Regions from separate parts of the Streptomyces sp. NPDC037301 genome, predicted to be linked through region 1. Evidence: riboswitches for the same ligand, from Rfam matches in the RefSeq annotation. Region 1 holds a riboswitch; each other region holds the start of a gene.
What was found. A riboswitch is a leader RNA that binds a small molecule or an ion and turns the genes downstream of it on or off. The one in region 1 is predicted to bind cobalamin.
Positions count from the first base shown of each region.

Region 1 (11,721 bases):
CGCGTCCGGGTCCTGACCGCGTGCGATCGTCACCTCGTATGCCAGCATCTGCAGCGGCAGGATCTCCAGGATCGGCTGGACCTCTTCGGCGACCCCCGCCGTCGGCAGCACGAAACCCGCGGACGCCGCACCCAGGTCGAGGATGCGCCGCAGCACTCCGGGCTGTTCGGCCATCTCGCCGGACATGATCCGGCCCGGCCGCTCGCTCTTCCCTGCCGAAATCGTGGCGGACATGTCGAGTGCCTCCCAGGGGTGTCCCGGTGTGTCAGGAACGCCGTTCGACCCAGTCGACCACGGCGAACCGGAGACTCGCCAGCGGGCCACGGCCGGGACGGGTACGGCCGTCGTGTCCGCGTTACCGGATTCTGCTAGATTGGATCCTGATTGGTCTATACCACATAATTCAACTCTTCAGATCGGCAGGCCCCGCGTGGAAGTTGTCATCGTCCCGGATGCCAAGGCAGGCGGCGAACTCATCGCGGAGGCCATCGGCGCCCTGCTGAGCCGCAAGCCCGACGCCCTTCTCGGCGTTGCCACCGGCTCTACCCCGCTGCCCATCTACCAGGCGCTGGCGGCCAAGGTCCGCTCCGGCGCCGTCGACGCCTCGCGCGCCCGCATCTGCCAGCTCGACGAGTACGTCGGGCTGCCCGCGGGCCACCCCGAGTCCTACCGCTCCGTGGTGCTGCGCGAGGTCGTCGAACCGCTCGGCCTGTCCGAGGCGTCCTTCATGGGCCCCGACGGCTCCGCCGAGGACGTCCTGGCCGCCTGCCAGGCATACGACAAGGCGCTCGCCGAGGCCGGCGGGGTGGACCTTCAGCTCCTCGGCATCGGCACCGACGGGCACATCGGCTTCAACGAACCGTGCTCCTCGCTCGCCTCCCGTACCCGGATCAAGACGCTCACCGAGCAGACCCGGGTCGACAACGCGCGCTTCTTCGACAACGACATCACGCAGGTGCCGCACCACGTGATCACCCAGGGCATCGGCACCATCCTGGAGTCCCGCCACCCGATCCTGCTCGCCACCGGGGAGGGCAAGGCGGACGCCGTGGCGCAGACGGTGGAGGGGCCGGTGGCCTCGATCGTGCCCGCGTCGGCGCTGCAGTTGCATCCGCATGCGACGGTGGTGGTGGACGAGGCTGCCGCGTCGAAGTTGAGGCTGGCGGACTACTTCCGCGCCACGTATGCGGCGAAGCCGCTGTGGCAGGGTCTTTAGACCGACCGGACGTGGGGAGAGGGCCCGGGACACCCGTGGTGGGTGTCCCGGCCCTCTCGTATGCCGTTACGCGTCCTGCGGACGTGCTTGTCCTCAATCGCCGGACGGGCTTGATTTGACCCTCGCGCCGTGGGGAGGCGTGTCCGGGTGGACGGGGTGTCCTCAAACGCCGGACCGGCTTGACTCGCCGGAGCGGCTTGAAGCGCCCGGTCGGCTTGGACCGGCCGTGCAGCAGGCAACGCCCGTCCGTCTGAAAGGGCGTTGGGCCGACCGGTGGTGGGGCAGGCGTGATGCGGCCCCTCGTGCTGCATCACGCCCTGCTTTCAGGCCTGGGGGCGGTCCGTACCCCTGGCGATGATCTCCGCGGCCGCGAGGCCGCAGACGCGGGCCGCGCCGTGGGTGGCGATGTGCAGGGAGCCCCTGGGGGCCGCCTGCGGGACGCCCATTTCGACCACGACTATGTCGGGGCGCTCCGCCACCAGGGCGTCGAGGGTCTCGGCCATCCAGGCATGGCGGTGGGCGTCGCGGACGACCACGACGATGCGCCGCTCCCCCGCGGCCCGCAGCACAGCGGCGACGGGTGCCTCGGTCTCGCTGCTGTACGTGTCGGTCTCCGTGCCCGGCAGCAGCCGGCCCAGCTCCGCGGCGACGCCCCACGGGGTCTCGTCGCCGACCGCGATGTTCGACGCGGAGGTGAACGCGGCAACGTAAGCGGGGTCGGTCAGCGGCTCGGCGGAGCCGGTCACCTTCACCGCGCGGCGGGCGGCGACCAGGCCGATGTCGGAACCGATCCCGGTGCCGGGCGCGGTCCCCCCCTGCGTCGTCGCGCCCGGCTGCGAACCGGCTCCCTCGGCCCCCCGCGTCCAGGACGCGAGGGCGCGTACCCGTGCCGCCGCGTCCGCGAGCCGCTCCTCGGCGAGTTCACCGCTGCGCACCGCCGCGACCAGCGCGTCGCGCAGCCGCTGCACCGTGCCGTCGTCCTCCAGGCCGCCACCGATGCACAGGGCGTCGGCCCCCGCGGCGATCGCGAGGACGGAGCCGCGCTCGATGCCGTACGTCCCGGCGATGGCCTGCATCTCCACGGCGTCGGTGACGATCAGGCCGTCGTACCCCAGCTCCTCGCGCAGCAGACCGGTGAGGATCTGCGGGCTCACCGTCGCGGGGCGGTCCGGGTCGAGGGCGGGCAGCAGAATGTGCGCGCTCATCACGCACTTGGAACCCGCGGCGATGGCCGCCCGGAAGGGCGTCAGTTCACGGGTGTGCAGCGTCTCCAGGTCCACGTCGATGCGCGGCATCGCGTGGTGCGAGTCGATCGCGGTGTCGCCGTGCCCGGGGAAGTGCTTGGTGCAGGCGGCGACTCCGGCGGTCTGGAGGCCCTCGATGTACGCGGCGGTGTGCCGGGCCACGAGCTCGGTCTCGGCGCCGAAGGACCGCACACCGATGATCGGGTTACCCGGGTTGGAGTTGACGTCCGCGGACGGCGCCCAGTTGAGGTTGACGCCGCACTCGGCGAGCCGTCGGCCCAGTTCCTGGGCGACCGCACGGGTCAGCGCCACGTCGTCGACGTGGCCGAGCGCGAGGTTGCCGGGGAAGGAGGAGCCGGTACGCACCTCGAGTCGGGTGACGTCACCGCCCTCCTCGTCGATCGCGACGAGGAGGTCGTCGCGCTCGGCCCTGAGCCGGGCGGTGAGCGAGGCAACCTGCTCGGGCGTCCGGATGTTGCGGCCGAACAGGGCGACGGAGGCGAGGCCTTCGTCGACCCGGCGCAGCACCCAGTCCGGGGCGGTGGTGCCGGTGAATCCGGGCTGCAGGACGGCGAGAGCGTCGCGGGTGATGGTGTCCGTGGTGGATATCAGCGTGGTCATGGAGCGGTGTTATCCCTTCACGGCGCCGTCGGTGAGGCCGCTGACGGCCTTGCGCTGCAGGAAGACGAAGAGGATGAGGATCGGGATGGCGAAGATCGAGGCCGCCGCCATGGTGGCACCCCAGTCGTCGCCGAACTGGCTCTGGAACTGGGAGAGCCACAGCGGAAGTGTCTTGGCCTCGGGGTCCTTGTTGAGGATCAGAACCAGCGGGAATTCGTTCCACGCCGTGATGAAGCCGAAGAGCGAGGTGGCCATCAGGCCGGGGGCGAGCAGCGGCAGGATCACCTTGATGAAGGCCTGCGGGCGGGTGCAGCCGTCGACCATGGCCGACTCCTCCAACTCCTTGGGCACCGCGGCAACATAGCCGCGCAGCGTCAGGATCGTGAAGGGAAGCACCATCACCATGTAGAAGAGCGTCAGCGGGACCAGGCTGTTGAGCATGTCGGCATCGCGGACCAGCATGTAGATCGCGATGACCATGACTTCCCAGGGGGCCATCTGCGCAATCATGAAGACCAGGATCATGCCCTTGCGGCCCTTGAACCGCATCCGGGCCAGCGCGAACGACGCGAAGAGCGCGATGATCAGCGAGAAGACCACGGCGAGCAGCGTGACGGTGAGCGAGTTCCTGACCAGGGTCAGGAAGTTCGGTGCGTGGTACGCCGTCTTGAAATGCTCGAACGTGACGTCGGTCGGGAACCAGACCGGCGTCTCGGTGATGATGTCGCCGGTCGGCTTGAACGCCGTACTGAACATCCAGTAGACGGGGAAGACCAGTGCGGCGAGGAGGACGATCGCCGTTGCGTTGGGCCAGATGCGGCCGAGCAGTGAGCGCTTCACAGCTCGTCCTCCTCTTGCTTGAGAACGATGCGGAGGTAGTACGAGGTCAGCCCCAGCATGATCAGAATGGTCAGCAGGGAGATCGCCGCGCCCATGCCGTAGTGCTGGTTGCCGACACCCTCGACGAAGGCGTAGATCGGCAGTGTCTCGGTGAGGCGGTTGGGGCCGCCCTCACTGATGGTGAAGATCTGCGGGAAGGCCTTGAAGACCCAGATGACCTCGAGGAAGGTCGTGGCGTAGAGGAAGGGCCGCAGGAACGGGAACGTCACCGATGTGAAGCTCTTCCAGACGCCGGCGCCGTCGAGTGACGCGGCTTCGTACAGTTCCTTGGCGATGGTGGTGGTCGCCGCGTACAGGTTGATCGCCACGAACGGGATCGACTGCCAGACGATCATCAGGGTGACCACGAAGAAGGTGGAGAACTGCGAGCCGGTCCAGTTGAAGTCGGCCATCGAGTGCCAGCCGAGCTTGTCCAGCGTGTAGTTGATGACGCCGAAGCGCGAGGCGAACAGCCACTGGAACACGGTGGACGCGGCCACGACCGGCATCGCCCAGGCGAGCACCAGACCGACCATCAGGGTGAGGCGCATCTTCTTGCCGAGACGGGCGAGCAGCAGTCCGACCAGCGTGCCGATGATCATGATCAGAACGACGTTGACGCCGGTGAACACGATCGTGCGGAGCGTGACTTTCCAGAAGTCCTCACCGGTGAGGATCTCCTGGTAGTTCTTGAAGCCGTTCCACTCGGTGACGTGCTGGATCAGCTGTCCCATATTGAGGTTCTGGAACGACAGCATGGCGTTCTTGACCAAGGGATACCCGAGGAAGATCGCCGTCACCGCAAGCGCGGGGACCATCAACAGGTACGGCGCTGTGCCGATACCCGCCTTCCGCTTGCTTCCCCCGTGCTGCCCGACGGGTGTTTTCCCGTCCTGCCCGCGGACTGCGACCGTCTTGGCCACATCCGAGGGGTCGGTTTGCACTGCCATGCTCGCCATCTCTTCCAACAAAGCCCTACACGGAACGGTGCGTACAACCGGGGCGGCGGGTCGAGAACCGCCGCCCCGGCGCGGGACGCGCTACTGCGATTACTGCTGCTGGCTGAGGCGCTTGTTGAGCTCGCCCTCGACCTGCTTGGCGGCGTCGGCGGGCGACTTGCCCTGCAGGACCAGCGTCATGTAGGTCTTGATCGGGTTCGGCGGGTTCTCGACCGGCGCCCACTCAGGGATCAGCGGGGTGGTGCCACCGGACTTGGCGGCGGCCGGGCCGGCCGCCTCGGCGGCGGGCTGGCCGACGGTGTACTGCTGCATGGCGTCGTTCTTCGGAGACCAGCCGGCCTCCTTGATGAGCGCGCCGTCGTTCTTCTCGGAGAGCGCGATCTTCAGGAACTCCTTGGCCAGCTCCTGCTTCTTGCTGCCCGCGGCAACGGCGAGGTTGGAGCCACCGAGGAAGACCCCCTCGGGCTTGTCCGCCGTCTCACCGGGGATGGTGAAGAAGCCGATGTCGTCCTTGAGCTTCGGGTTGGCCTTGATGGCGGTGCCGGCCTCGTAGCCCATGGCGATGATGGCGCCGGTCTTGCCCTTGGCGAAGACCTCGGCCTGCTGCGGAGTGGCCTCGTCCTTGTCCTTGGGAGCCTTGGAGTAGGACTGGTACTGCCTGTACACGTCCATGGCCTGGCCGACCTTCGGGTCGGCCAGGTTGGAGACGTACTTGTCGCCCTCCTTCTTGACCGGCGAGACGTCCTTGCCGACGAGCAGACCGTCGAAGAAGTACCAGTTCTGGCCGGGCAGGTAGATGGGCTCGGCGTCGCCCTTCGCCTTGATGGCGTCGAACGCCTTGAAGAGGTCGGCACGGGTCTTCGGCGTCTCGGTGATACCGGCGTCCTTGAAGACCTTCTTGTTGTACATGACGACGCGGTTGCCCACGTACCACGGCAGGGCGTACTGCTTGCCGTCGTATATGGAGGGCTGGTTGACGCCGTCGGCCCAGGCGGAGCCGATCTCCTTCTTCAGGTCACCGAGGTCGGCGAGGCCACCGGTCTTGGCGTACGCCGGGGTCTGGGTGTTGCCGATCTCCAGGACGTCCGGCGGGTTGGACTCGGAGAGGGCCGTGGTGACCTTCTGCTGAATACCGTTCCAGTCCTGGACTTCGATCTCCAGCTTGGCCTTGGTCTTCTTCTCGAACTCATCGGTGACCGTCTTGGTCCACCCGGGCGGGTTCGATCCTGACATCGTCCAGACGGTGAGCGTCTCGCCCTTGTAGCTGTCCGGGCCGGTCTTCTTACCGCTGTTGCTGTCGCCGTCGTCGGACCCACACGCCGCGAGGCCGATCATCATGCCCGCGACGCCGACCGCCGCGATGAGCTTGCGCTTCACGCCAAACCCTCCTCAGGGAAACTGCAACCCCGCCCACCGCGAAGACATTCGACGAGTACTGCTGGGGCTGGACCTGGTCTTTAATGGTTTAGACCAGCACCGGGAGCTTGGCCTAGACCTTTAGGGGTGTCAAGGGTGTATAAGAAGTGCACTCGCGTCCGTTACAGGACCGACACCTGAGGGAGGGCGACGAGCCGTGCCCGGACCGTGCCACCATGTGAGCCGCGACAGACGGAGGAGCCGGTGACGGCAGCAACGCAGCAGTCGGGAAGGCGGACCATGGGTGCCGACGGGGGCAGTACGGAGAACGAGACGGGCGCGGCCACACGGACGGCGCGCGTCCCGAAGTACTACCGGCTGAAGCGACATCTCCTCGACATGACGGACACCATGCCGCCGGGCACTCCCGTGCCGCCGGAGCGGACCCTGGCCGCCGAGTTCGACACCTCGCGCACGACCGTGCGCCAGGCGCTCCAGGAGCTGGTCGTCGAGGGCCGGCTGGAGCGCATCCAGGGCAAGGGCACCTTCGTCGCCAAGCCGAAGGTCTCACAGGCCCTGCAGCTCACCTCGTACACCGAGGACATGCGCGCCCAGGGACTCGAACCGACGTCCCAGTTGCTGGACATCGGCTATGTCACGGCTGACGACACGCTCGCCGGGCTGCTCGACATCACGACCGGTGGGCGAGTGCTGCGGATCGAGCGGCTGCGGCTCGCCAGCGGGGAGCCGATGGCGATCGAGACCACGCACCTTTCGGCCAAACGCTTTCCGGCACTGCGCCGTTCGCTGGTGAAGTACACCTCGCTCTACACCGCTTTGGCGGAGGTGTACGACGTCCGGCTGGCCGAGGCCGAGGAGACCATCGAGACCTCGCTCGCCACCCCGCGCGAGGCCGGACTGCTCGGTACGGATGTGGGCCTGCCGATGCTGATGCTGTCCCGGCACTCGCTCGACGGGCAGGGCGAGCCGGTGGAGTGGGTGCGCTCGGTCTACCGGGGCGACCGGTACAAGTTCGTGGCGCGCCTGAAGCGGCCGACGGACTGAGGTCCAGGTGCGTCGACCGGCTGATTCCGGCCATGCACCCCTGGGCGCAACCGTCGCGGCCCCCGTGGAATCCACACTCAGCGGGGGCCGTTGGCACACCTTGGCACAGACCATGCGTCGTACGTTTGACAACATTCCGAACATTCGCGCCCGCACACGGGACCGTTGCCGGACCGCAATGCGGACAGGGGGTGACGGTGACCGGAAGCCTCCCCTAGATTTCCTGCGCATTACACCAGGTGATCAGCGAGGGGACGGAGTCGCCACATGCCAGCAGACCCAGAAGGAAAACCGCCCACCGTCACACCCGTGCGGGTGGTCATCGCCCTCTGTCTCATCGCGCCGTTCGTGGCGATGCTCTGGGTGAGTTCGTACGCGAAGGTGGACCCCACCTTCATCGGTATCCCGTTCTTCTACTGGTACCAGATGCTCTGGGTGCTGATCTCCACCGCACTCACGGTGATCGCGTACAAGCTGTGGCAGCGTGACCAGCGCGCCCGCAAGGGGGGTGCGTCGGCATGAAGGACGGCGTGAACGGCGTCGCGCTCGGCGTCTTCATCTTCTTCTTCCTGGCCGTCACGGTCATGGGCTTCCTGGCGGCGCGCTGGCGGAAGGCCGAGAACGACGCCAGCCTCGACGAATGGGGCCTGGGCGGACGTTCGTTCGGAACCTGGGTCACCTGGTTCCTGCTCGGCGGCGACCTGTACACCGCGTACACCTTCGTCGCCGTTCCCGCGGCGATCTACGCGGCGGGCGCGGCAGGCTTCTTCGCCGTGCCGTACACGATCCTCGTGTACCCGCTGATCTTCACCTTCCTGCCGCGGCTGTGGTCGGTCTCGCACAAGCACGGGTACGTGACGACCTCGGACTTCGTCCGCGGGCGCTTCGGCTCGAAGGGGCTCTCGCTGGCGGTCGCCGTCACGGGCATCCTCGCCACGATGCCGTACATCGCGCTCCAGCTCGTCGGCATCCAGGCCGTGCTGGACGTGATGGGCGTGGGCGGTGGAGAGAACACCCACTGGTTCGTCAAGGACCTGCCGCTGCTGATCGCGTTCGCGGTGCTCGCCGCGTACACCTACTCGTCCGGTCTGCGCGCGCCGGCGCTGATCGCGTTCGTCAAGGACGGACTGATCTACCTGGTCATCGCGGTGGCGATCATCTACATCCCGATCAAGCTCGGCGGCTTCGACGACATCTTCGCCAAGGCGGGCGATGCGTTCTCCCAGACCAACCCGGCAACCGGCAAGCCGCGCGGCGCGCTCGCGCCGGGTGAAGCGGGCCAATGGGGTTACGCCACACTGGCGCTGGGCTCGGCGCTGGCGCTCTTCATGTATCCGCACTCGATCACGGCGACGCTCTCCAGCCGCAGCCGCAATGTGATCCGGCGCAACACCACGATCCTGCCGCTGTACTCGCTGATGCTGGGCCTGCTGGCGCTGCTCGGCTTCATGGCGATCGCCGCCGGGATCAAGGTGGACAACGGGCAGTTGGCCATCCCCCAGCTGTTCGAGAACATGTTCCCCGACTGGTTCGCAGGGGTCGCGTTCGCCGCCATCGGCATCGGTGCTCTGGTGCCCGCCGCGATCATGTCGATCGCCGCGGCGAACCTCTTCACCCGCAACATCTACAAGGACTTCCTGAAGCCGGACGCGACCCCGGAACAGGAGACCAAGGTCTCCAAGCTGGTGTCGCTGCTGGTGAAGGTCGGCGCGCTCGCCTTCGTCCTCACCATGGACAAGACGGTCGCGATCAACTTCCAGCTGCTCGGCGGGATCTGGATCCTCCAGACGATGCCGGCCCTGGTCGGCGGTCTGTTCACCCGCTGGTTCCACCGCTGGGCACTGCTCGCGGGCTGGGCGGTCGGCATGGTGTACGGGACGGTGGCCGCGTACGGGGTCGCCAGCCCGACCCAGGCACACTTCGGCGGGTCGTCCAAGGAGATCCCGGGCATCGGCGAGATCGGCTACATCGGCCTGACCGCGTTCGTGCTGAACGTGGTGGTGACGGTGGTGCTCACCTTCGTCCTGAACGCCGTGAAGGCACCCGCCGGGATCGACGAGACCTCCCCGGCCGACTACACGGCCGACGCGGGCGACCCGGGCGTCCGGGCGGAGCTCCCGCCGGCCACGGCGGGAGCCCCGGGCGGCGGCCACTGACGACCGCTCCCACGGCCGGATGACGGCCCGTCGCGCCCCCTTCAGCGGGGCGTGGCGGGCCGTCCGTCTGCTCCGACAGGGGATCGCACGGCTTGTCCCGTCGACTCGACTTCTGTTGCGCGACACAACATGTGGGGGCCGTCCCATCCAGCGGCCCCCACATGTATGCTCGTGCTCGCTGTCGTCGCAGGGAAATCCGGTGCGAATCCGGAACTGTCCCGCAACGGTGTATTCAGTGTGCTTTTGCGCACCTTCAAGTAAGTCCGAGGACCTGCCGACAGCGCATCCGGCTCGACCGAACCGGATGCCAGACGTCCGGGCCTCGCGGATGGGCCGGTGGACGCCGTAATGAGTGCTGCCCCGACGCGGGCCCGCCTCTGCCCGGCTGCCCCGCTCCCCGCCGGCCCCGAGCCGAGCGAGGGAGAGCACCACGTGACCATCGCGCCAGCCGATCCGGCTTCAGTCGCTGTGTCCGAAGCGGCCGAGTCCGAGGGAACCGCACACGACGGACCGGGGACCGCACTGCTGCGGACCCTGACCGACCTCACCGTCGATCTGCCCGACACCGACCCCGGTCGCGTCGCCGCCGCCGCGCTGCGCGGCCGTAGCGCCCGGTCGGACGAGGCGGAGTTGCGCTCGCTGGCAACGGAGGCCGCCGCGGGGCTGATCTCCGAGGACCCCGCCTACTCCCGGCTCGCGGCCAGGCTGCTGACCCGCACCATCGCGGACGAGGCGGCGAGCCAGGGCGCGGTCTCCTTCTCCGCCGCGGTCGCCGTCGGGCACCGCGAGGGCCTGATCGCGGACCGTACCGCCGGGTTCGTCGCGCTGCACGCGGCCGCACTCGACGCGCTGGTGGAGCGTTCGCTCGCCGACGGCGCCGACGACCGCTTCGGTTACTTCGGGCTGCGGACCCTGCACAGCCGCTATCTGCTGCGTCACCCGCACACCCGCCAGGTCATCGAGACGCCGCAGCACTTCATGCTGCGCGTCGCGGCCGGACTCGCCGAGGACGACTCGAAGCGCGCCCTGGACGAAGTCGCGGCACTGTACGGGCTGATGAGCCGGCTCGACTACCTGCCGTCCTCGCCGACCCTGTTCAACTCCGGCACCCGGCATCCGCAGATGTCCTCCTGCTATCTGCTGGACTCCCCGCTCGACGAGCTCGACTCGATCTATGACCGCTACCACCAGGTGGCGCGGCTCTCCAAGCACGCGGGCGGAATCGGTCTCTCGTACTCCCGCATCCGCGCCCGCGGTTCACTGATCCGCGGCACCAACGGGCACTCCAACGGCATCGTGCCGTTCCTGAAGACGCTCGACGCCTCCGTCGCCGCGGTCAACCAGGGTGGCCGCCGCAAGGGCGCCGCCGCCGTCTACCTGGAGACCTGGCACGCGGACATCGAGGAGTTCCTGGAGCTGCGCGACAACACGGGTGAGGACCAGCGGCGTACGCACAACCTCAACCTGGCGCACTGGATCCCGGACGAGTTCATGCGCCGGGTCGACGCGGACGGCGACTGGTCACTGTTCTCGCCCGCCGATGTGCCCGAGCTGGTCGACCTGTGGGGCGACGAGTTCGACGCCGCGTACCGGGCAGCCGAGGCCAAGGGGCTGGCCCGCAAGTCGATGCCGGCCCGTGAGCTGTACGGCCGGATGATGCGTACCCTCGCGCAGACCGGCCAGGGCTGGATGACGTTCAAGGACGCCTCCAACCGGACCGCGAACCAGACCGCCGAGCCGGGCCGCGTCGTCCACTCGTCGAATCTGTGCACCGAGATCCTCGAAGTCACCGATGACGGCGAGACGGCCGTCTGCAACCTGGGTTCGGTCAACCTCGGTGCGTTCGTCGCCGACGGTGGCATCGACTGGGAGCGGCTGGACGCGACCGTCCGCACCGCCGTGACCTTCCTCGACCGGGTCGTCGACATCAACTTCTACCCGACCGAGCAGGCCGGCCGGTCCAATGCGAAGTGGCGCCCCGTCGGCCTGGGTGCGATGGGTCTGCAGGACGTCTTCTTCCAGCTGCGGCTGCCGTTCGACTCCCCCGAGGCCCGCGCGCTCTCCACGAAGATCTCCGAGCGGATCATGCTCGCGGCGTACGAGGCCTCCTGCGAGCTCGCCGAGCGCTCCGGCCCGCTGCCCGCGTGGTCGCAGACGCGTGCCGCGCGCGGTGTGCTGCACCCCGACCACTACGACACCGAGCTGAACTGGCCGGAGCGCTGGGA
Region 1 is NZ_JBVJWD010000002.1:263,566-275,286, reverse strand. Features, by position in the region: partial or broken gene ACZ7IB_RS04560 (SIS domain-containing protein) at 1-129, opposite strand, end outside; gene nagB (glucosamine-6-phosphate deaminase) at 431-1,216, shown strand; gene ACZ7IB_RS04550 (glycoside hydrolase family 3 protein) at 1,540-3,081, opposite strand; gene ACZ7IB_RS04545 (carbohydrate ABC transporter permease) at 3,091-3,921, opposite strand; gene ACZ7IB_RS04540 (carbohydrate ABC transporter permease) at 3,918-4,910, opposite strand; gene ACZ7IB_RS04535 (extracellular solute-binding protein) at 5,010-6,296, opposite strand; gene ACZ7IB_RS04530 (GntR family transcriptional regulator) at 6,576-7,340, shown strand; gene ACZ7IB_RS04525 (DUF3311 domain-containing protein) at 7,608-7,862, shown strand; gene mctP (monocarboxylate uptake permease MctP) at 7,859-9,496, shown strand; adenosylcobalamin-variant (AdoCbl-variant) riboswitch at 9,675-9,777, shown strand; gene ACZ7IB_RS04515 (ribonucleoside-diphosphate reductase subunit alpha) at 9,929-11,721, shown strand, end outside.

Region 2 (11,721 bases), on a different contig from region 1:
CGGCTGCCGGGTGCGGCCGACCAGGTCCACCCGGGAGGCAGCCCGGCCAACGTCGCGTACGGTCTGGCCCGGCTCGGGCACGGCGCAACCCTGCTCACCCAGCTCGGCCCGGACGACAACGGGCGGCTGATCAGGGGCCATCTGACCGGCGCCGGGGTCGAGATCCGCACGGACGGTGCCACGGAACCCACCCCGTCCGCCGCCGTGACCCTGGGCGACGGCGGCCAGGCCGCGTACACCTTCGAGATCACCTGGACGCTCGACGCGGTCTCCCTGGACCGGGCGCCCCACCACGTCCACACCGGATCCATCGCGACGGTGATGGAACCCGGAGCGGCCACCGTCCTCGCCGCCGTCGAGTCGCTGCGGACGTCCGCGACCATCAGCTACGACCCCAATGTGCGGCCCGAGCTGATGGGGGACCACGACGCGGCCGTCCGCAAGGTCGAGTGCTGCGTCGCGCTCAGCGATGTGGTCAAGGCCAGCGACGAGGACCTGCAGTGGCTGTATCCGGGCCAGGAGCCGGAGCGGGTCGCCGAGCAGTGGCTCGCCACCGGCCCGGCCGTCGTCCTCGTCACCCGGGGAGGCGACGGTGCCCTGGCCGTCATTCCCGACGGTCAGGTGACGGTCGATGCGCTGCCCGCCGACGTGGTCGACACGGTGGGGGCGGGCGACGCCTTCATGTCCGGCACCCTGCACGCCCTCGCCTCGCACGGGCTGCTCGGTGCGGACGGCCGTGAACGGCTGCGCGCACTGGACCGGGACACCGTGACCGATGTCCTGCGTCACGCCGCGGCCTCCGCCGCCGTGACCGTCGCACGGGCCGGTGCCAACCCGCCGGACGAGGGGGAGTTGAAGGCGGCATTCGCCCGTTTCTGAACAGCCCCGGCATGACGGTGTCACCTCCCCCTCGCGGGGACGGTGACCCCGCCCTGTCATGCCGTCAGCGCGGGGTCACCCGATCGGAATGACCCGGGTCCGTATGCCGGACCGTGACGCCGGGAGACGGTAGGTAGGCTCGTTACCCGTTTATTACCCGGGCGCCGCCAGATGCGGCGTGCTGTCGTCGTCGAGGAACTCGATGACGGCGAGGGCGAACAGCGCGCACAGCGCGATCCATACGGTGACCAGGCCCGTCGGTCGGTCCCACGCCACCAGGACCGCGGCGGCCACCACGACCACCGTCCAGTTCAGCCAGAGCCTGGCGCGGTGCACCCACCTGCCGACCGGGCCGCCGGTGACACCGGCCGCGTCCCGTACGGCACCGATGCCGCCGCTCCACATCGCCTTGACGCGGGTGGCGGCGCGGCCGTCACCGGTGAGCCAGGCGGCGAGGGCCACCACAATGCCGAACGTGAGCACCAGGCGGACCAAGGCGCGTACGGGGCCGGCCAGGGCGTCGAAGACGGAACCGGCGGCCGGCTGGGACACCGCGGACGGGAGACTGTCGAGATAGAAGGCACGGCCCACCCACACGGTCAGCCCGAGCACCGCGGCACCCGCCGCGATTGCCAGAGCCGCCGTGGCCAGTGCGCGACGGCGGCGTATCGCGAGAAGCACCCCGCCCGCAGCAAGGACCAGAGTGACCAGCGGCAGCCAGAAACCGATGATCTGGAGGGCCCGGAACCACTTCTTGGCCTTGCCGACCGAGCCGGAGGTCAGCACCGTGAAGTCGGTGTGGATCTCCGGGATCTTCGCGGCGGCCGTCAGCCCCCGATCGACGAGGCGTTGCTTCACCCGGTCGATCACCGGTGCCAGGTCGATGGTGACGGTGTCATTGGTGAGTTTCACCGCCCCGCCGCCGCTCCCGGACAGTGCCTTCATCGTCGCGGACTGGGCGGTCCGGTTGAGGTCGGTCCAGATGGTCTCGAAGGCGTCGCCGGCGACGAACTTCTCCACGGTCCCGTGCACGAAGTCCGAAACCCCCGTGGTCAGGGGACCGCTCAGTCTCGAGAGCGCCTTGTCGACAACCGGCCGGTCCGCCGGGGCGACGTCGGCCAGCAGCGCCTTCACGTCGAGGTGCTTCATGACGGCGCCGGTCACGCGATCGGCCACCGCAGACTGCACATCGGGGTCGGAGGCGAGTGGCGCCATCATCGCCACATAGTTGTCCGTGTCGCCGATCTCGTTCTCCGCCCAGGTGGACACGATGCTCAGCGGTGTGAGGACGGCCGCGACGAGAATGAGCAGCACGGCGAAGAACGAACGGGCCCGCAGCCGGTGCCGTGCCGGGGCACGGGCCTCCAGCACCGCCACCCTGGCGCGCAGCGCCTCCAGTTCCGCGCGCGCTTGCGGGGACTGATACTGGTTACCGTCCGCTTCCATGTCCCAAGGGGATGCCCTGCCGGTGCACACAGCGCGGCGGACTGCTGCGGACGGGTGAACGCCTTCACCGGGCGCGCGGCGAGGTTCGGTCCACTCGGCCCATCGGTGACCCGTTCGGCTCAGTGAGCGCATCCTCGCCCGGGCGACTGCCGTTCGACATCCGGTAGACGTGATCGGTTACGGAGGAGGGGCGGATCATGGGGCGGGTCGACATGGGTGTCGCGGTTACGGGAGTGGGGCTGGTGACCCCTGCGGGCGCGGACGAGCACACCTTCTGGGCGGGACTGTGCGCCGGTGTGTCCGTGGCACGGCGATGTGAGGAACTGGCCGGGCTCCCGGTCGACTTCGCCTGTCCGGTGGACGGGATCGACCTGGACGAGGCCGTCGGCGGACGCTCGGGGTGGCGCATGGCACGGTTCGTGAAGATGGCGCTGGTCGCCGCCCGGCAGGCGGTGGCGGACGCCGGGCTGTCACCGGAGCGGTGGCACGGCGACCGGGTGGGAGTAGTGCTCGGCGTCGGTGTGGGCGGGGTGTCCGTGCTCGTCGACAATCTGCGCAAGCTGGACGGCGGCGGACCGGAGGCGGTGTCGCCGCTCCTGGTCCCGATGATGATGCCCAATGCCGCCGCCGGGGAGGTGGCCATCGCCCTGCGGGCCCACGGTCCCAGCCTGGCACCGGCCACGGCCTGCGCGTCCGGGGCGACCGCGATCGCCGTGGCCCGTGACCTGCTGACGAGCGGCCGCTGCGATGTGGTGGTGGCAGGCGGCGCGGAGTCCGTACTGACTCCGCTGGTGGTGAGCGCCTTCGCGGGAATGGGAGCGCTCTCCCTGCGCACCGGCGATCCGGCGGGCGCGTCGCGGCCGTTCGCCGCGGACCGGGACGGGTTCGTGATCGGTGAGGGTGCCGCCGTGCTCGTGCTGGAGCGGACACTCGATGCGCAAGCCCGCGGCGGACGGGCGCGCGCCCTGCTGACCGGCGCGGGTTCCGGCACCGATGCCCACCACCCCACAGCCCCGGACCCGGAAGGAGCCGGTGCGCGCAGGGCCGTGGAGGCGGCGCTGCACGAGGCGGGCTGGGTGGCCCACGAGGTCGACCACATCAATGCGCACGGCACATCGACCCCGCTGAACGACGCGATGGAGACAGCGCTCATCTCGGGGCTCTTCCCCCACCGGCCGTCGGTGACCGCGCCGAAAGGTGTGCTCGGGCACACCCTCGCCGCGGCCGGGGCGATCGAGGCGGTGGCCACCGTACTGACCCTGGAGCACGGTCTCGTCCCGCCGATCGCCAACCTGGCCCCGCTGCCGGACCGGTTCGACCTCGACTGTGTGGTCAAGGAGCCCCGCATGCAGCACGTCGAGCGGGCACTCAGCCACTCCTTCGGCTTCGGCGGACACAACGTCGCGCTCGCCTTCCAGCGCGTGGACGCGGACGGCCCGCCGAAGACGGCCCCCGGTGTCCTTGCGGTCGGCTGATCGTTCTTGTCTCATGACCGCAACGATCGACGACCTCCGCACCGAACGGTCCATGGAACTGCTCACGGGTGTGCTCCTGGGCGACAACTTCCGCCGGGAGCACGGCTTCTGGCAGCGAATGATCAGCACGGAACCGTTCCGCCGCCCGGACCGCTGCACTCCCGACGAACGCCTGCGTCTCGCGTACGAGCGGCTGCGTATCCTCAACGACTGCCTCGACAGCGGCGCCCGGCTCGCCGCCGACCCGCGCGCCCTCGCGGCCCTGCACGAATGGCTCGGCCCGGTCGACCCGGCCCTCACCACGGTGGCGGGCATCCACTACAACCTCTTTCTCGGCAGTCTCCTCGACCACGAAGGCGACAGCCGGCTCGATCTGTCGGACTTCCTCCGACTGCGCAGCATCGGCACCTTCCTCTGTACGGAGGTGGCGCACGGCAATGACGCGGCGGCCGTCGAGACCACGGCCGCCTACAACCGCGAACGCGACGGGTTTGTGCTGCACACACCGCATGCCGGCGCCCAGAAATTCATGCCCAACACCAGTCCGGCAGGCGGTCCCAAGACCGGTCTTGTGGCCGCGCGGCTGCTCGTCGACGGCACCGATCACGGCGTCTTCCTCTTCCTTGTACCGCTCACCGATGCCGTACGGGCCCTGCCCGGCGTACGGGTGCGCAGACTTCCCGCACGCATGGGGAGCCCGGTGGACCACTGCCTGACCTCCTTCGACCAGGTCTTCGTGGGGCGCGACGCGCTGCTCGGCGGGGACCACGGACGGATCGGTGACGACGGCGAGTTCAGCAGCGCTGTCGACAACCGCAGGCGTCGCCTCCTCACGTCGATCGGGCGCGTCACCTCCGGCAAGATCTCCATGAGTGCCTGCGCGGTCGGCTCCGCGCGCGCAACGCTCGCCGTCGCCGTCCGATACGGCAGCCACCGGTACATCTCCGGGCCCCGCGGATCGCGTCAGGTACCGGTGATCGCCCACCGCAGCCACCACGCCCCGCTCGCCCGGGCCATGGCCACGGTCTTCGCTATGAGCCTGCTGCACCGCAGGGCCCTGAACCGCTGGGAGGGAAGGGAGGACGGCTCGGGCTCGGGCCGGGAGGAGGCGGAGCGGCTGGTCGCCGTCGCCAAGGGTTGGATCAGCTGGCAGGCCAGGTCCGTGATCGTCGAATGCCGTGAACGGTGCGGTGCCCAGGCGCTCCTGGAGAACAACGGTATGACCGAACTCATCACCGGAGTGGAAGGCGTCATCACCGCTGAGGGCGACAACCTGGCCATCCACGCCAAGGCGGCCGCGGAAATGCTCTTCGCCATCGAACCGGCCGCGTACGACGCTCCCTTCGGCGGCGAACCCGGTGATCTCACCGACCCCGGGTTCCTCGGCAGGCTCCTGGCTGTGCTGGAGGAGATCTGGTTCGGCCGGGCCAGGGAAAGGCTGGGCCGCGCACCGCACGGTGACCCTCTGGAGCGGTGGAACATCGCATCCGGTCCCGCCCTTCGGGGCGTCGAGGCCCACGCCCACCGACAGGCTGCCGAGGCGTACGCGGACGCGGTGGCAGGTCTGCCGGACGGACCCGCCCGTGAGCGGCTGGTCGAGCTGCAGCGGCTGTTCGCACTCGACCGGATCGCCCGGAACAGCGGTGATCTGCTGGCCGCGGGATATCTGACAGCTGATCAGGTCAATGGATTGCCGGACGCCTTGGAAGAGCTGATCACCGCCGTCGCCGCTCATCTGCCCGCCCTCGCCGACTCCTTCGCGCTGCCGCAGGAACTGCTCGCCGACTGGCCCATCGCGGGGGCCGATTACGTCGATGCGTACGACGATCCGGCGGCGGCCTGGCAGTCGGACGGGGACCGGGCGACGGCCCCGGGGGAGCGGTGAGAGCCGTGACAGGGACGGGAACAGTTGTGCGGACGGCGCGGGTACGGGAGGCGGCCGGGACCCTCGGTGTCCGCGTTGTGCTGCTGGTCTTCTGGGGTACGGCAGCCGTCCTGGCCCGGTGGTGCACGCAGCCGCAGCAGGGCGGTGGCGAATCGGTTCGGCACAAGGCGTAACTGGAGGCACGTCACCCAGTTGATTCGGCGTCGGGACGGTGCCCCCGCCGTCCCCGGCAGCCGTACCGAATGATGGAGAGGAAGCTCATGAGTGCGATTCATCCCGAGATCACCGAGGTTCTGACACACACCTTCAAAGTGCCCGTCGCCGAGATCCGCCCGGATTCCACGATGGACAGCCTGGAGATGGACTCCCTCGCCGTCGCCGAGTTCGCCGTCCTCATCAGGGAGACGATGGGCGGCGACGGGGACTTCGACAAGCTCCCCAAGGACGCCACCCTGGCCGACATCACGCGGTACATCGACGCGACAGCCGGCAGCGGGGCGCTGATGGGCGGCGTGGCACCGACGAGCAATGCCCGATGAACAAGCCCGCGATTGCCGTAACAGGCCTGGGAATGATCACCCCTGTCGGCAACGATACCGAATCCACCTGGAAGGGTGTGTGCGCCGGAGTCTCGCCGGTGCGTACCGTCGCGGCACTCGAAGGCTGCGCGATCGACTTCGCCTGCACGGTCGACGGTATCGATCTGGACGCCGCGATCGGCGGCCGCACGTCCTTCCGGATGGGGAAGTACGTCAAGTTCGCCGTTCTCGCCGCCCGGGAGGCGGTCGCCGACGCCGGACTCGACCCGGCGCAGTGGGAGGGCAGCAGGGTCGCGGTGGTCGTCGGCACCAGCAGCGGAGGCTCCGCCGCACTGACCGAGCAGGCCGTCGTACTCGACCGGCACGGACCGGATGCCACCTCGCCATCGGGCATCCTGCTCACCATTCCGAACATGCCCGCGGCCGAGATCGCCATCCAGTTGCGGGCCACCGGTCCCAGCCTGGCACCGTGCACCGCCTGCTCGTCCGGCGCCACCGCACTGTCCGTCGCCCGCGATCTGCTGGTCACCGGACAGTGCGACATCGCGATCGCCGGAGCCACCGAGTCGATCGTCTACCCGGTCGCCATGACCGGATTCGCCCGGTCCGGAGCCGCGGCCCGTGCGGAGGGCGACCCGGCCAGGCGGTGCCGGCCCTTCGCGGCCGACCGTGCCGGGCTGGTCATGGGTGAGGGCGCCGCCGTCATGGTGCTGGAACGGGCGGACGACGCCGTCGCCCGGGGCGCCACGCCGCGGGCACTGCTCGCGGGCACCGGCGCCACCACCGACGCCCACCACCCCACAAGCCCGCACCCGTCCGGCGCGGTCGCCCAGGCCGCGGTCGAGGCCGCGTTGCGCGACGCGGGCTGGGCGACCGAGGACGTCGAGCACGTCAACGCACACGGCACGGCGACACCGATCAACGACGCCACCGAGGCCGCCCTCATCGGCCGGGTCTACCCGCACCGGCCGCCCGTCACCGCCCCGAAGGGCGTACTCGGGCACTGCATGGGGGCGGCCGGAGCGATCGAGGCAGGACTGACCGTCCTGACGCTCCAGCGCGGAGTCGTACCGCCGATCGCCAACCTGGACGCCCCGGCGCCCGAGTTCGACATCAACTGCGTCACCGAGCAACCCCTGCGCAAGTCCATCCGGCGCGCCGTCAGTCACTCCTTCGGCTTCGGCGGGCACAACGCCGTGATCGCTCTTGAGCGTCCGTAGGCATCGGGCAGGTGGTGCGACGGGAGCACAGCCCGGCGTACCACCGGCCACACCGCCCATGAGCTGCGCGGAGGCTCGTGATAGCTTGCCGAAGCCAGTCAAACTCCACGTAGGGGTCAGGGAATCCGGTGAGAATCCGGAACTGACGCGCAGCGGTGAGGGGGACGGGCGGGGCCACGGCCACTGGGACACCCGCAGGTGTCCTGGGAAGGCGTCCCGTCCGTAGGAGCCCGAGTCCGAAGACCTGCTGGCACCTGCGACCCGGTACCGGGCGCAGGACTCCGTACAGCGGGCTCCGCGCATGAGCCCCGAGACGCAGAGGGACTCCGTGCCGTCCATAGCCAGCCCTGTCCGCGCCATTGCCCTGCTCTCGGCGGGACTCGTCCTGCTGACCGCCTGCGGGGGCGGAACGAGCAGCTCTGCCGCGAAGTCCGGCTCCGCCGACGGATACCCCGTGACGCTGAAGAACTGTGGACGCACCGTCACCGTCGATGCCGCACCGCAGCGGGCCGTTTCGGTCGACCAGGGATCGACGGAGATCCTGCTCTCCCTCGGCCTCGCCGACCGGCTGGCCGCCACCTCGACCTGGACCGACCCGGTGATGAAGGGCCTGGAGAAGGCCAACGCCAAGGTTCCCAGGATCGCGGACAACCGGCCGTCGTCGGAGAAGGTCCTCGACCAGGAACCCGACTTCATCAGCGCGTCGTTCGAGTCGACGCTCGCCAAGGGCGGCGTCGCGCCCCGCGAACAGTTCGAGGATCTCGGCGTCCCGACCTATGTCTCGCCCGCCGACTGCACCGGCAAGGACAACAGCGGTGGCGGCGACGGAGCCCGTACCGCGCCACTGCCCATGGACAGCGTGTATGACGAAGTGCGCGACCTGGCCAAGGTGTTCGGCGTGCAGAAACGCGGCGACACACTCGTGGCGCAGCTGCGGGACCGGGTGAAGAAGGCGACCGAGGGCGTCGACGCCTCCGACGCCACCCTCCTCTACTGGTTCTCCGACTCCAAGGCCCCGTACCTGGCCGGCTGCTGCGGAGCGCCCGGCATCATCACCAGGGAACTCGGCGCGAAGAACGTCTTCGACGACACCCATGAGGAATGGCCCCAGATCGGCTGGGAGACCGTCGCCGACCGCAACCCCGACGTCCTGGTCATCGGAGACCTGACCCGCAAGGCACAGACCGCCGAGAGCGCCGCGAAGAAGATCGAATTCCTGGAGTCCAACCCCGTCACGAGGAACATGGACGCCGTCAGGCACAAGCGGTACGTCCTGCTGAGCGGCCAGGCCATGAACCCATCCATCCGGACGGTCGAGGGTGTGGAACGCGTCGCCGCCGGGCTGCGCACATTCGGATTCGCGGGGTGACGGACACCGAACGGGCCACGGCGGTGGACGCGTCACGGGCCTCCGAAGCGGCCGTGCGCAGTGGCACGGGGATACGGAAGCTGCGCGGCGCAACTCTGTGGGCCTGTGGCGTCGCACTGCTCATGCTGTCCGTCGCGGTCGCCATCACCATCGGCCCCGCCCGTATCTCCGTCGCCGACGTCTGGTCCACGGTCGCCTCCCACCTCGGCTGGGGCCGGTCACGGCTCACCCCGATCCGGGACGGCATCATCTGGAACCTGCGCATGCCGCGCACCCTGCTCGCCGCGGTGTGCGGCGCCGGGCTCGCGGTGTGCGGAACCGTCATGCAGTCCCTGCTCCGCAACCCGCTCGCCGACCCGTTCGTCCTCGGCGTCTCCTCCGGTGCGTCGACCGGCGCGGTCGTGGTCGTCGTCCTCGGCGTCGGCGGGGGAGCGGTGCCGATCTCGACCGGCGCGTTCATCGGTGCACTGTGCTCGTTCGCCCTCGTTCTGCTGCTGAGCCACACTCTGGGCGGCACGACCGACCGAGTCGTCCTCTCCGGTGTCGCGGCCATGCAGCTGTTCTCCGCGCTCACCTCCTTCGTCGTGATGACCGCCGCCGACGCCGAGCAGACCCGCGGGGTGCTGTTCTGGCTGCTCGGCTCGCTCAGCGGGGTCGGCTGGACCGATGTGTGGATCTGCTCCGCCGTTCTCGTCGTGACGCTGCTGATCTGCCTCGGCCAAGCCCGTACGCTCGACGCCTTCGCGTTCGGCCAGGACGCCGCCGCCACACTCGGCGTCCATGTCGCGCGCACCCGGATCGTGCTGCTCTGCACGACCGCGCTGCTGACCGCCGCACTCGTCAGCTCGGCCGGCGCCATCGGCTTCGTCGGTCTCGTCCTGCCGCACGCCGCCCGTGTGCTCGCCGGCTCCGGGCACCGGCGGCTGCTGCCGGTCACCGCCCTGGCCGGGGCGGTGTTCCTGGTCTGGGTCGACACCCTCGCCAGGACGGTCCTCGACCCGCAGGAAGTGCCCGTGGGAGTCGTCACCGCCCTCATCGGCGTGCCCGCGTTCGTTCTGGTCCTGTACCGCAGCCGGAGGATCACATGACGCCTGGAGCCACTGAGGGGCTGCGTGCCGAGCGGGTCAGCCGGGAGGCGGGCGGCCGCCTCATCCTCGACGGGGTCCACCTCACCCCGCCACCCGGCGCCACCGTCGGGCTGATCGGGCCGAACGGCTCCGGCAAGTCGACCCTGCTGCGGGTGCTGGCAGGAGTCCTCGCCCCGGATGCGGGCGTGGTCACCCTCGACGGCCGGCGGCTCGACGAGATCGGCCGCCGAACCGTGGCCCAGCGGGTCGCCGTGGTCGACCAGCATGCGGTCACCCAGGTCGAGTTGAGCGTCCTGGACGTGGTACGCCTCGGGCGTATCCCGCACCGCAGGGCCTGGTCGGCACCCGGCCGGACGGACGACGACGCGGTGCGCGAAGCCCTGGAGCGGACCGGTCTCGCCGATCGCGGCGACCAGTCCTGGCACACCCTCTCCGGAGGCGAGCGGCAACGTGTCCAGATAGCGCGCGCACTGGCCCAGCAGCCGCGTGAACTGCTGCTCGACGAGCCGACGAACCACCTCGACATCCAGCACCAGTTGGAACTGCTGTCGCTGATCACCTCGCTGCCCCTCACCGGTGTGATCGCTCTGCACGACCTCAATCTGGCCGCGATGTTCTGCGATCGGATCGTCGTCATGAAGGAGGGGCGGGTGGTGGCCGCCGGGACCCCGGCGGAAGTGATCACCGAGGAGCTGATCGCCGACGTCTACCGGGTCAGGGCGCGGGTCACTCCCGACGGCCCGGACGGGCGGCCCTCGGTGCGTTTCCTGCCGGAGCGGCCGCAGTGCTGCCTGCCGTAACGAGCCGGGCCGTCGCAGGACCGGCAGGGCGAGCGATCCGGGTCCTGACGCGGCGGGAGAGCGGACCCCGGCACGACACGGGTCCGCCCCTCATTCCCGGTGCGGCGCTTCCCCGGTGTCGGTCCCGGGCGCCGGGGTGGTTCCCGTGTCCGCCTGGCCGCCGAGTCCGGCGGTGGTGTTCCCGGCAACGCCGTAGTGGCGGTAGAGCTCCTCCTCCTCGGCCACGGACAGATGCGCGTCCGCGTCCACCCGTGGGGCTTCCTTGACGCGGTCCTTCGAAAGCGGGATGTGCAGGTCGGATCCCACTCGACGGGCTCCGGAAAGAGGGACGAAGCTCTCCTTCATACCGAACAGGCCGGTTTTCACCGTGATCCAGTCCGGGCGGCCGGTGTTGTCGTCGACGTACACCCGGCCCACACTGCCCACCTTCTCGCCCGCGGTGTCGTACACCGTGAGGCCGTCGAGCTCTCCGGAATCCGTGAAACCGTCAGCGGCTCCCATGACCGATTCCTCCTCGCCCGGGCGCGTCCTGTGGCTGGGCCACATCAGGGGAGGCGCGTCCTTCTTCCATCGCGCCTCACCCGGATGGCCGCTGCAACCTCCCCGCCCGTGGAGGCCGGGCGCCACATGCTCGGCACTTCGGCGGTGGGCGCCCGCCAGGGCGGTGCGCACGTCGTCCTCGCGTTGGGCCGATGGGGTGAATCATGGAAGAGGTGCACTCGGAATGCGGGCGCGGAAACCGAGGCTGAGCGGCCGAAACGCCCGACGCCGAACAACCGGTGATGTGCCCTTTCCATGACAGCGGGGCACGCTGTGCGGGACAGCTCGGGCCTGACCGCAGATGCGGTGGGGTGTCTCCGGGCATGCCGCCGCACCACGGAACCGCACCATGAAACCGCACCATGAAACCGCGCGGATCCGTCCGGCGTTGTATCCGGCATGAATACCTTGCGCGGCACGTTCGACGAGGACGCGGAGCTCTACGACCGGATGCGCCCGCGCTATCCGCCGGACCTGGTC
Region 2 is NZ_JBVJWD010000035.1:17,935-29,655, forward strand. Features, by position in the region: gene ACZ7IB_RS35870 (carbohydrate kinase family protein) at 1-879, shown strand, start outside; gene ACZ7IB_RS35875 (hypothetical protein) at 1,033-2,325, opposite strand; gene ACZ7IB_RS35880 (beta-ketoacyl-[acyl-carrier-protein] synthase family protein) at 2,523-3,800, shown strand; gene ACZ7IB_RS35885 (acyl-CoA dehydrogenase family protein) at 3,814-5,685, shown strand; gene ACZ7IB_RS35890 (hypothetical protein) at 5,691-5,858, shown strand; gene ACZ7IB_RS35895 (acyl carrier protein) at 5,946-6,224, shown strand; gene ACZ7IB_RS35900 (beta-ketoacyl-[acyl-carrier-protein] synthase family protein) at 6,221-7,444, shown strand; cobalamin riboswitch at 7,523-7,710, shown strand; gene ACZ7IB_RS35905 (ABC transporter substrate-binding protein) at 7,746-8,813, shown strand; gene ACZ7IB_RS35910 (FecCD family ABC transporter permease) at 8,810-9,901, shown strand; gene ACZ7IB_RS35915 (ABC transporter ATP-binding protein) at 9,898-10,701, shown strand; partial or broken gene ACZ7IB_RS35920 (PRC-barrel domain-containing protein) at 10,640-11,202, opposite strand; gene ACZ7IB_RS35925 (class I SAM-dependent methyltransferase) at 11,641-11,721, shown strand, end outside.
Region 2: another riboswitch for cobalamin. It lies ahead of ACZ7IB_RS35905 (ABC transporter substrate-binding protein); the one in region 1 lies ahead of ACZ7IB_RS04515 (ribonucleoside-diphosphate reductase subunit alpha).

Region 3 (7,467 bases), on a different contig from region 1:
CGCTATCCGGGCATCCCGCTGCACCGCCGCCGCATGCGGCATCGCCAGGTTCTTGATGTAGCCCGTCGGGTCCTCGATCTCATGGATCTGGAGCGAGTCGACGATCAGCCCGAGCTTCTCCATCTCGGTCCCGCACGCCGCCCGGGTCTGCCCGGTGAGCTTCTCCCGGTCCCGGATCATGTCCTCGACCGTCAACCCGCCCACGATGGAACGCAGATGACCGGCGAACACGTTGTGCACCCGCTCCGACATCATCTTCTGCTGGTCGAGGAAGCGGCGGGCCGCATTGGCGATCGATACGAAGTCGTCGCCCACCTTGAAGATGACAACGCCCCGCACCCGCAGCGGAATCCCCTGATGCGTGACGCAATCGACCGACAGCTCGGTCTCGTTGAGGTCCAGGGACATCTTCCGCACCGCCTGGACCCCGGGCAGGACAAGCGTTCCGTGACCAGTGACGATCCTAAATCCCATGCCCTGCCCGAGACCCTCGGTCTTGTGCTTGGAACCGGAGATGACGAGTGCTTCGTTCGGCTCGGCCACTCGCCACATCAGCTTGAACAGGCCGATCAACACAATGATGGCGGCGAGTACGAGACCCGCCGTGACGCCGATGACCATCGGCATGCGCCCCCTTATCGCAGTGCTCCGTCGGCACCGCTGAACAGGGGGAGTCTTCTCCTGCTCGCGGCGGCGGAGAAGACGCTTGCGCAACCTTGCCGCATTCTTGACGACGAAAGGTGTGAAGACCCTCCCGCCGGGGCCTCAACTACCGTATGCGCAAGCCACATACACCGTCCGTGGCGGCAGATACTCGATCACCGTCACCACCGTGCCGGGCTCGATGCGTTCCTTCGCGGAGGCCGGATGCGCGAGGAAGTGCTCGGCCCCGCCCCGGATCCGTACGATCACCTCGCCGACCAGCCCCGGCCCCACCGTCCCGGTCACCCGGCCGATCAGTCCCACCATCGAGGAATCATCCATGCCCCGGAGCGTACCCACGCCGCACAGGTCTGGAAGACTGCCCGACGCCATGAGCCAGTTACCGAACCAGCCCACCGAAGGCCCCGTCCCGACCAGTGCCGATGTGGCACGGCTCGCCGGAGTCTCCCGGGCCACCGTGTCGTACGTACTGAACAACAACGCGTCCGTGCGGATCAGCGAACCCACCCGCCGCCGCGTCAGGGAAGCGGCCACCGAACTTGGCTACGTACCGCACGCGGCGGCCCGGAGCCTGCGTGCCGGACACACCCGCATGGTGCTGCTCCCCACCATGAACTTCCCGGCCGGCCCGCTCCACCACCGCTTCTTCCACCAACTGGAATCCGGGCTGCGCCACCTCGACTACACCGTGGTCCAGTACGGCAGCACCGGTCTGGACGCCGACGCCGCGCCACGCGCCTGGGCCGAACTCCGTCCCGTCGCCGTCATCGCACCCGGCACGATCGCCCTCACCCCGCAGGGCATATCCGTGCTCAGGCGATCCGGAGCCAAGGCCGTGATCACCCTCGGGCCCCGTCCGGTGACCGGTGCCCATGCGCTGGTCATGGACCAGCGGGAGGTCGGCAGCTGTGCGACCCGGCATCTGCTGGAGCGCGGCCGGCGCCGCATCGGCGTCGTCCTGCCCGAAGAAAGCGGCCTCGGCCTGTTCGCCGAACCCCGGCTGGCCGGAGCCCGGCAGGCCGCACTGAGCCATGGGGCCCGTATCGAACCGCTGCCGTTGCGGTACGAGGAGAAAGCGGCCGCCCGGCTGGCCGCCCGCTGGCGCACCATGGGCCTCGATGCCGTGTTCGCGTACAACGACGAATACGCGATGCTCCTGATGCGGGCCCTTCAGGACGCGGGCATCGAGGTGCCCGGCGAGACGGCCGTGGTCGGCGCCGACGACCTGATGCTCGGCAGACTGCTGCGGCCCCGGCTCAGCAGCGTGCGGATGGAGCTGGCCACGCCACAGCCGCTGGCGGAGCTCGTCGACCGGCTGGTGCAGCACCCCGGCGGCGCCCCCGAGCACCACGACCTGCTGCGGGTCCGGGCGGTCCATCGCGAGTCCAGCTGAGCCGCCGACTCCGCACGGTGCAGCAGCGCGGCAACGTGCGCACCGCGCGCCGCTTGCCTAGCGTCATGACCATGAGCCATCCGCAGAGTTACGAGATCCTGCTGGTACCCGGATTCGCCGAGGACACCACCGACGCCGCCGAGCCCGGCGGCGCCATCCGTTCGGCGGTCGTGGCGGCGACCGGTGAGACGGGGGCATCGGGCTACCCCCGGTATTCGGGCGAAGGCATCGTGGCGGACATCGACCCGGCGACGCGCACGGTAGAGGCCCTGCTGGTCGACGGAGCCGAGCTGGACTACGGCCTCTCGGTCCGGATCAAGGAGAAGAACGCCGAGGGCAATGCCGACAGCTGAGGCCGGGCCGTCCGTTTCCGGCCGCGGAAGGCCGCCGAAGGCCGCGGAAAGAGGCCCGACCGCTGTGGTCGGGCCCCTCACCCTGCTCATGCGCGCGGAGCCTACTTCTGTTCCTTCTGCTGGTCCTCCATGGACTTGCGGACCTCGTCCATGTCCAGCTTCCTGGCCTGCCCGATGACGTCCTCCAGCGCTGCCTCCGGCAGCGCGCCGGGCTGGGCGAACACCGCCACATTGTCCCGGACGATCATCAGCGTGGGGATGGAACGGATCTCGAAGGCCGCGGCCAGCTCCTGCTGCGCCTCCGTGTCGACCTTGGCGAAGACCAGGTCGCCGTGGCGCTCGGACGCCGCATCGTAGACCGGCGCGAACTGCCGGCACGGGCCGCACCAGGAAGCCCAGAAGTCGATCAGGACGAAGTCGTTGTCACTGACCACCTCATCGAAGTTTTCCTTGGTGAGCTCAACGGTGCTCATGCTCTGTTACCTCTTTCTGTGCCCGTTCGGACCTGCCCGACACAACCGTGCCTGTACTTGCGCTATTCCGCCTGCCCATGTGGCCGTCGCGCACACCCACGACCAGACTGTCCCCATGACAGATGCTTCCCTGAACACCGAGTACGACGTCGTGGTGATCGGAGCAGGTCCGGTGGGTGAGAACGTCGCCGACCGGGCCCGTGCCGCCGGGCTGAGCACGGCGGTCGTCGAGGCGGAACTCATCGGCGGCGAATGCTCGTACTGGGCCTGCATGCCCAGCAAGGCCCTGCTGCGCCCGGTCGTCGCCCGTGCCGATGCCCGCCGGGTCCCCGGCCTCAGCGACGCCGTGCAGGGACCGTTGGACACGGCAGCGGTCCTCGCCCATCGTGACGAATACGCCTCGCACTGGAAGGACGACGGACAGGCCGCCTGGCTGGAGGGCGTCGGAGCGGACATCTACCGTGGCCAGGGTCGGCTCACCGGCAAGAAAACGGTCTCAGTCACCGCCCCCGACGGCACGGAACACCGGCTCACCGCCCGGCAGGCCGTCGCCGTCTGCACCGGCAGCCGCGCCGTCGTCCCCGCCCTGCCCGGCATCGACGGGGCCCGCCCCTGGACCAGCCGGGAGGCGACGAGCGCCAAAAAGGTACCCGGCCGCCTCGTGATCGTCGGCGGAGGCGTGGTCGGTACGGAGATGGCCACCGTCTGGCAGGCCCTCGGCGCCCGGGTGACGATGCTGATCCGCGGCAAGGGACTCCTGCCGAAGATGGAACCCTTCGCGGGCGAGTTGGTCGCCCAGGCACTGACGGAGGCGGGCGCCGACATCCGTACCGGAGTCTCGGCGACCTCCGTACGGCGCGCGGTCCCGGACGGCCCGGTCACCGTGGAGTTGAACAACGGAGAGCGCGTCGAGGCCGACGAGATCCTTTTCGCCACCGGCCGCGCCCCGCGCACCGACGACCTCGGCCTGGAAACGGTGGGACTGAAGCCCGGCTCCTGGCTCACCGTCGACGACAGCTGCCGCGTCGACGGCACCACCTGGCTCTACGCGGTCGGCGACGTCAACCACCGGGCGCTCCTCACGCACCAGGGCAAGTACCAGGCGCGCATCGCGGGCGCCGCGATCGCCGCCCGCGCCGCAGGTGTGCCGCTGCTGGAGACCGACCGCTGGGGCGCCCACGCAGCCACCGCCGACCATTCGGCCGTCCCCCAGGTCGTCTTCACCGACCCCGAGGCCGCATCGGTCGGCCTCACCCTCGCCGAGGCCGAGGAGGCCGGCCACCGCGTACGCGCCGTCGACCACGACCTCGCCGCGGTGGCGGGCTCCGGCCTGTACGCGGACGGCTATCGAGGCCGCGCCCGCATGATTGTCGACCTCGACCGGGAGATCCTGCTCGGTGTCACGTTCGTCGGGCCGGGCATCGGCGAACTGCTGCACTCGGCGACGATCGCGGTCGCGGGCGAGGTCCCCATCGACCGGCTGTGGCACGCGGTGCCCGCGTATCCGACGATCAGCGAGGTCTGGCTGCGCCTGCTGGAGGCATACCGGGAAGCGTAGGGCCCGGCCCGCCCGTCTCCAGCAGCTCCCCGGGCGGAGCGGCATCCGTACCGACCGTGACGACGGCCGCGAGCAGCGACTTCGTGTACGGATGCCGCGGCGCGTCGGACACCTCCTCGGCCGTGCCCTCCTCCACCACCTGCGCGTCCTTCATCACCAGTACCCCGGTCACTGATCCGCCGGACCACCGAAACATCGTGCGAAACGAACAACAGGACTGTTCCCAGGCGCTGTTGGAAGCTGTGACCAGGACTCACCGGCAGGGCCTGCGCCCCTGGAGCGACGGGGGCGGTCAGGCCGGCGGCCGAAGATGGGCCGTGGATCGTGGACGGTTCGAAGCCGACGTGGTGCGGCCCGGGACGGACGCCCGTACCGGGCCGCGCCGCCGTCAGCCGGCGCTACCTGGCAGAGCCGCCCGCACCTCGGTGGCCGCCGAGACCAGGTTCTCCAGCGAGGCGCGTACTTCCGGCCAACCCCGGGTTTTCAGACCGCAGTCGGGATTGACCCACAGCCGTTCGGCGGGAATCGCTTCGTGCCCCTTGCGCAGCAGAGCCGCTGCCTCGCCGGCGCTCGGAACCCGCGGTGAGTGGATGTCGTACACACCGGGACCGACCTCCCGCGGATAGCCCGCCGATGCCAGTTCGTCGGCCACCTGCATAGGGGAGCGGGCCGCCTCCAGGCTGATCACATCGGCATCCAGGTCGTCGATGGCCCTGATGATGTCCCCGAACTCCGCGTAGCACATATGCGTATGGATCTGAGTCTCCGGACGTACGCCACTGGTGGCCAGCCGGAACGACTCGGTCGCCCAGGCCAGATACCCGGCGCGATCGGCGGCCCGCAGCGGAAGCGTCTCGCGCAGGGCGGGCTCGTCCACCTGGATGAACGAACTGCCGGCCGCCTCAAGGTCGTTCACCTCGTTCCGCAGTGCGAGGGCGACCTGGCGCGCGGTCTCGCCGAGCGGCTGGTCGTCACGGACGAAGGACCAGGCGAGCATGGTGACGGGACCTGTGAGCATGCCCTTGACCGGACGGGCGGTGAGCGACTGTGCGTACGCCGTCCAGCGCACCGTCATCGGCTCCGGCCGGGAGATGTCCCCGGCCAGGATCGGCGGCCGGACATACCGTGTGCCGTACGACTGGACCCAGCCGTGCTGAGTCGCGAGGTACCCGACGAGCTGCTCGGCGAAGTACTGCGCCATGTCGTTGCGTTCGGGCTCGCCGTGCACCAGCACATCGACGCCCGCCTTCTCCTGGAACGCCAGCACCTCCTGGATCTCCGACTCGATGCGCTTGTCGTACGTGGCGGTGTCGATGCGTCCGGCCCGCAAATCGGCGCGTGCGGTGCGCAGTTGGGCCGTTTGGGGAAGTGAGCCGATAGTGGTCGTCGGCAGCAACGGAAGCCGCAGACAGTCATGTTGGGGCGCTGCCCGCTGTGGATACGACACCTCGCGGCGCCCGTCGGACTCCGTGACGGCAGCGGCCCGTGCCCGTACCGTCGAGTCATGGGTGATCGCAGAACCGGCCCGTGAGGCCAGATCGGCACGGTTCGCGGCGAGTTCGGCGGCGATCGCGTCCGTACCCCGTGCGAGGCCCCGGGCCAGGGTGGCGATCTCGGCAGACTTCTGCCGGGCGAAGGCCAGCCGGCGGGCCACCTGCGGGTCGATGTCGCGCTCGGCGGTCGCGTCGAGGGGGACGTGCGGCAGGGAGCAGGAGGCCGCCACATCGACCCGGCCCGCGAGGCCGAGCAGGGTGCCGAGCGTGGTGAGGGACTGCTGATAGTCGTTGATCCATACGTTGCGGCCGTCGACGACCCCGGCGACCAGTCGCCTGCCCGGCAGACCGCCGACTGAGGTTTTCCCTTGGCGGGGACAGCCGTACACGGTGGCCCGGGCTGCCGCGGCTGCGGACTTGCCGGTCACGGAACTCTCCTTCGCGAGCGTGTGTCCTGATACGACCCCGGGACGGATCGAAGGCGCGAAGGGATGACGGACCGGGCGGAACCGCAACGCCGTGGAGGCGCGCGTGCCCTGCCCGATGTGTACGCCGACCCGCCCACGAGGTCACCGAGATCACCGTGCGCGTCCGACGCGCACGGGCAGTGGCAGTGGCAGGTCTTCGGACTCGCGGGCACTTCTCGCGTACGAGACACCTACTGGCCGTCGCTTCCCGGACCCCGTATCGGGTCCAGTGCTTGATGACGGCGGTCGTTCCCACTCACCGCTGCGGGGCAGTCCCGGATTCCCACCGGGTTCCCTCTTGCGACGCGCCTGTCTGGCGGACAGGGCGAACCAGCTGCACCACCACAGTAGGCGCTGACCGGCGGTTCCGGCACGTCAGTTGTTCATACCGTGGGCCACGGGAGGACGTCAGTCCCCCGGTGCGGGGGACAGCGGCTGCCCACAGTGCAGGTTCCACCGTCCGGACCGGCCGCTGAGCCCGGTCAGCGTCAGCGGGGCGACGTCCAGCCGCCAGAACGCCTCCGTCGGGAGAGCGAGCGCCCGTACGATCAACGCCCGCACCACCGCAGGCTCGACGACCCCCAGCACACGGCCGCCCTCGTCGCCGTACAGGGGTTGGAGGGCATCCAGCCAGCGGCCGACCCTGGCGCAGAACTCCAGCAACGGTTCGCCACCGTGCGGAGCCGCCGAAGGATCGGTCATCCAGGCCGATACCGCCTCCGGCTCGCTCCCGCTCACCTCCTCCAGCCGCTGCCCGCTCCACCGGCCCATGTCCCAGCCACGGAGCGCGAGTTCGTGCTCGGCGCGCAACCCCAGCGCGTCGGCGGTCCGGTCGCACCGTTCGGACGGCCCGCAGACATACCGGTCGGCCGCAGGCACCGCTGCCGCTGCGGCCCTGGCCCGCCGGACCCCGACCGCGTCGAGCGGCGCATTGCCGTCGAAGCGGGCCTCGCGCAGCGCGGCGTTGAGCGCCGGTGAGATCAACATCACCTTTATCGTCATGACCGGGTCAACTCCCTGAAGTCCGGCCCCGCAAGTGCACCCACCATGGCATCCGGGCGTTCCGG
Region 3 is NZ_JBVJWD010000019.1:16,322-23,788, reverse strand. Features, by position in the region: gene ACZ7IB_RS27455 (flotillin family protein) at 1-627, opposite strand, end outside; gene ACZ7IB_RS27450 (hypothetical protein) at 766-984, opposite strand; gene ACZ7IB_RS27445 (LacI family DNA-binding transcriptional regulator) at 1,034-2,056, shown strand; gene ACZ7IB_RS27440 (hypothetical protein) at 2,128-2,409, shown strand; gene trxA (thioredoxin) at 2,511-2,882, opposite strand; gene ACZ7IB_RS27430 (dihydrolipoyl dehydrogenase family protein) at 2,998-4,440, shown strand; gene ACZ7IB_RS27425 (ABC transporter ATP-binding protein) at 4,394-4,612, opposite strand; partial or broken gene metE (5-methyltetrahydropteroyltriglutamate--homocysteine S-methyltransferase) at 4,829-6,292, opposite strand; cobalamin riboswitch at 6,532-6,750, opposite strand; gene ACZ7IB_RS27415 (histidine phosphatase family protein) at 6,809-7,402, opposite strand.
Region 3: another riboswitch for cobalamin. It lies ahead of metE (5-methyltetrahydropteroyltriglutamate--homocysteine S-methyltransferase); the one in region 1 lies ahead of ACZ7IB_RS04515 (ribonucleoside-diphosphate reductase subunit alpha).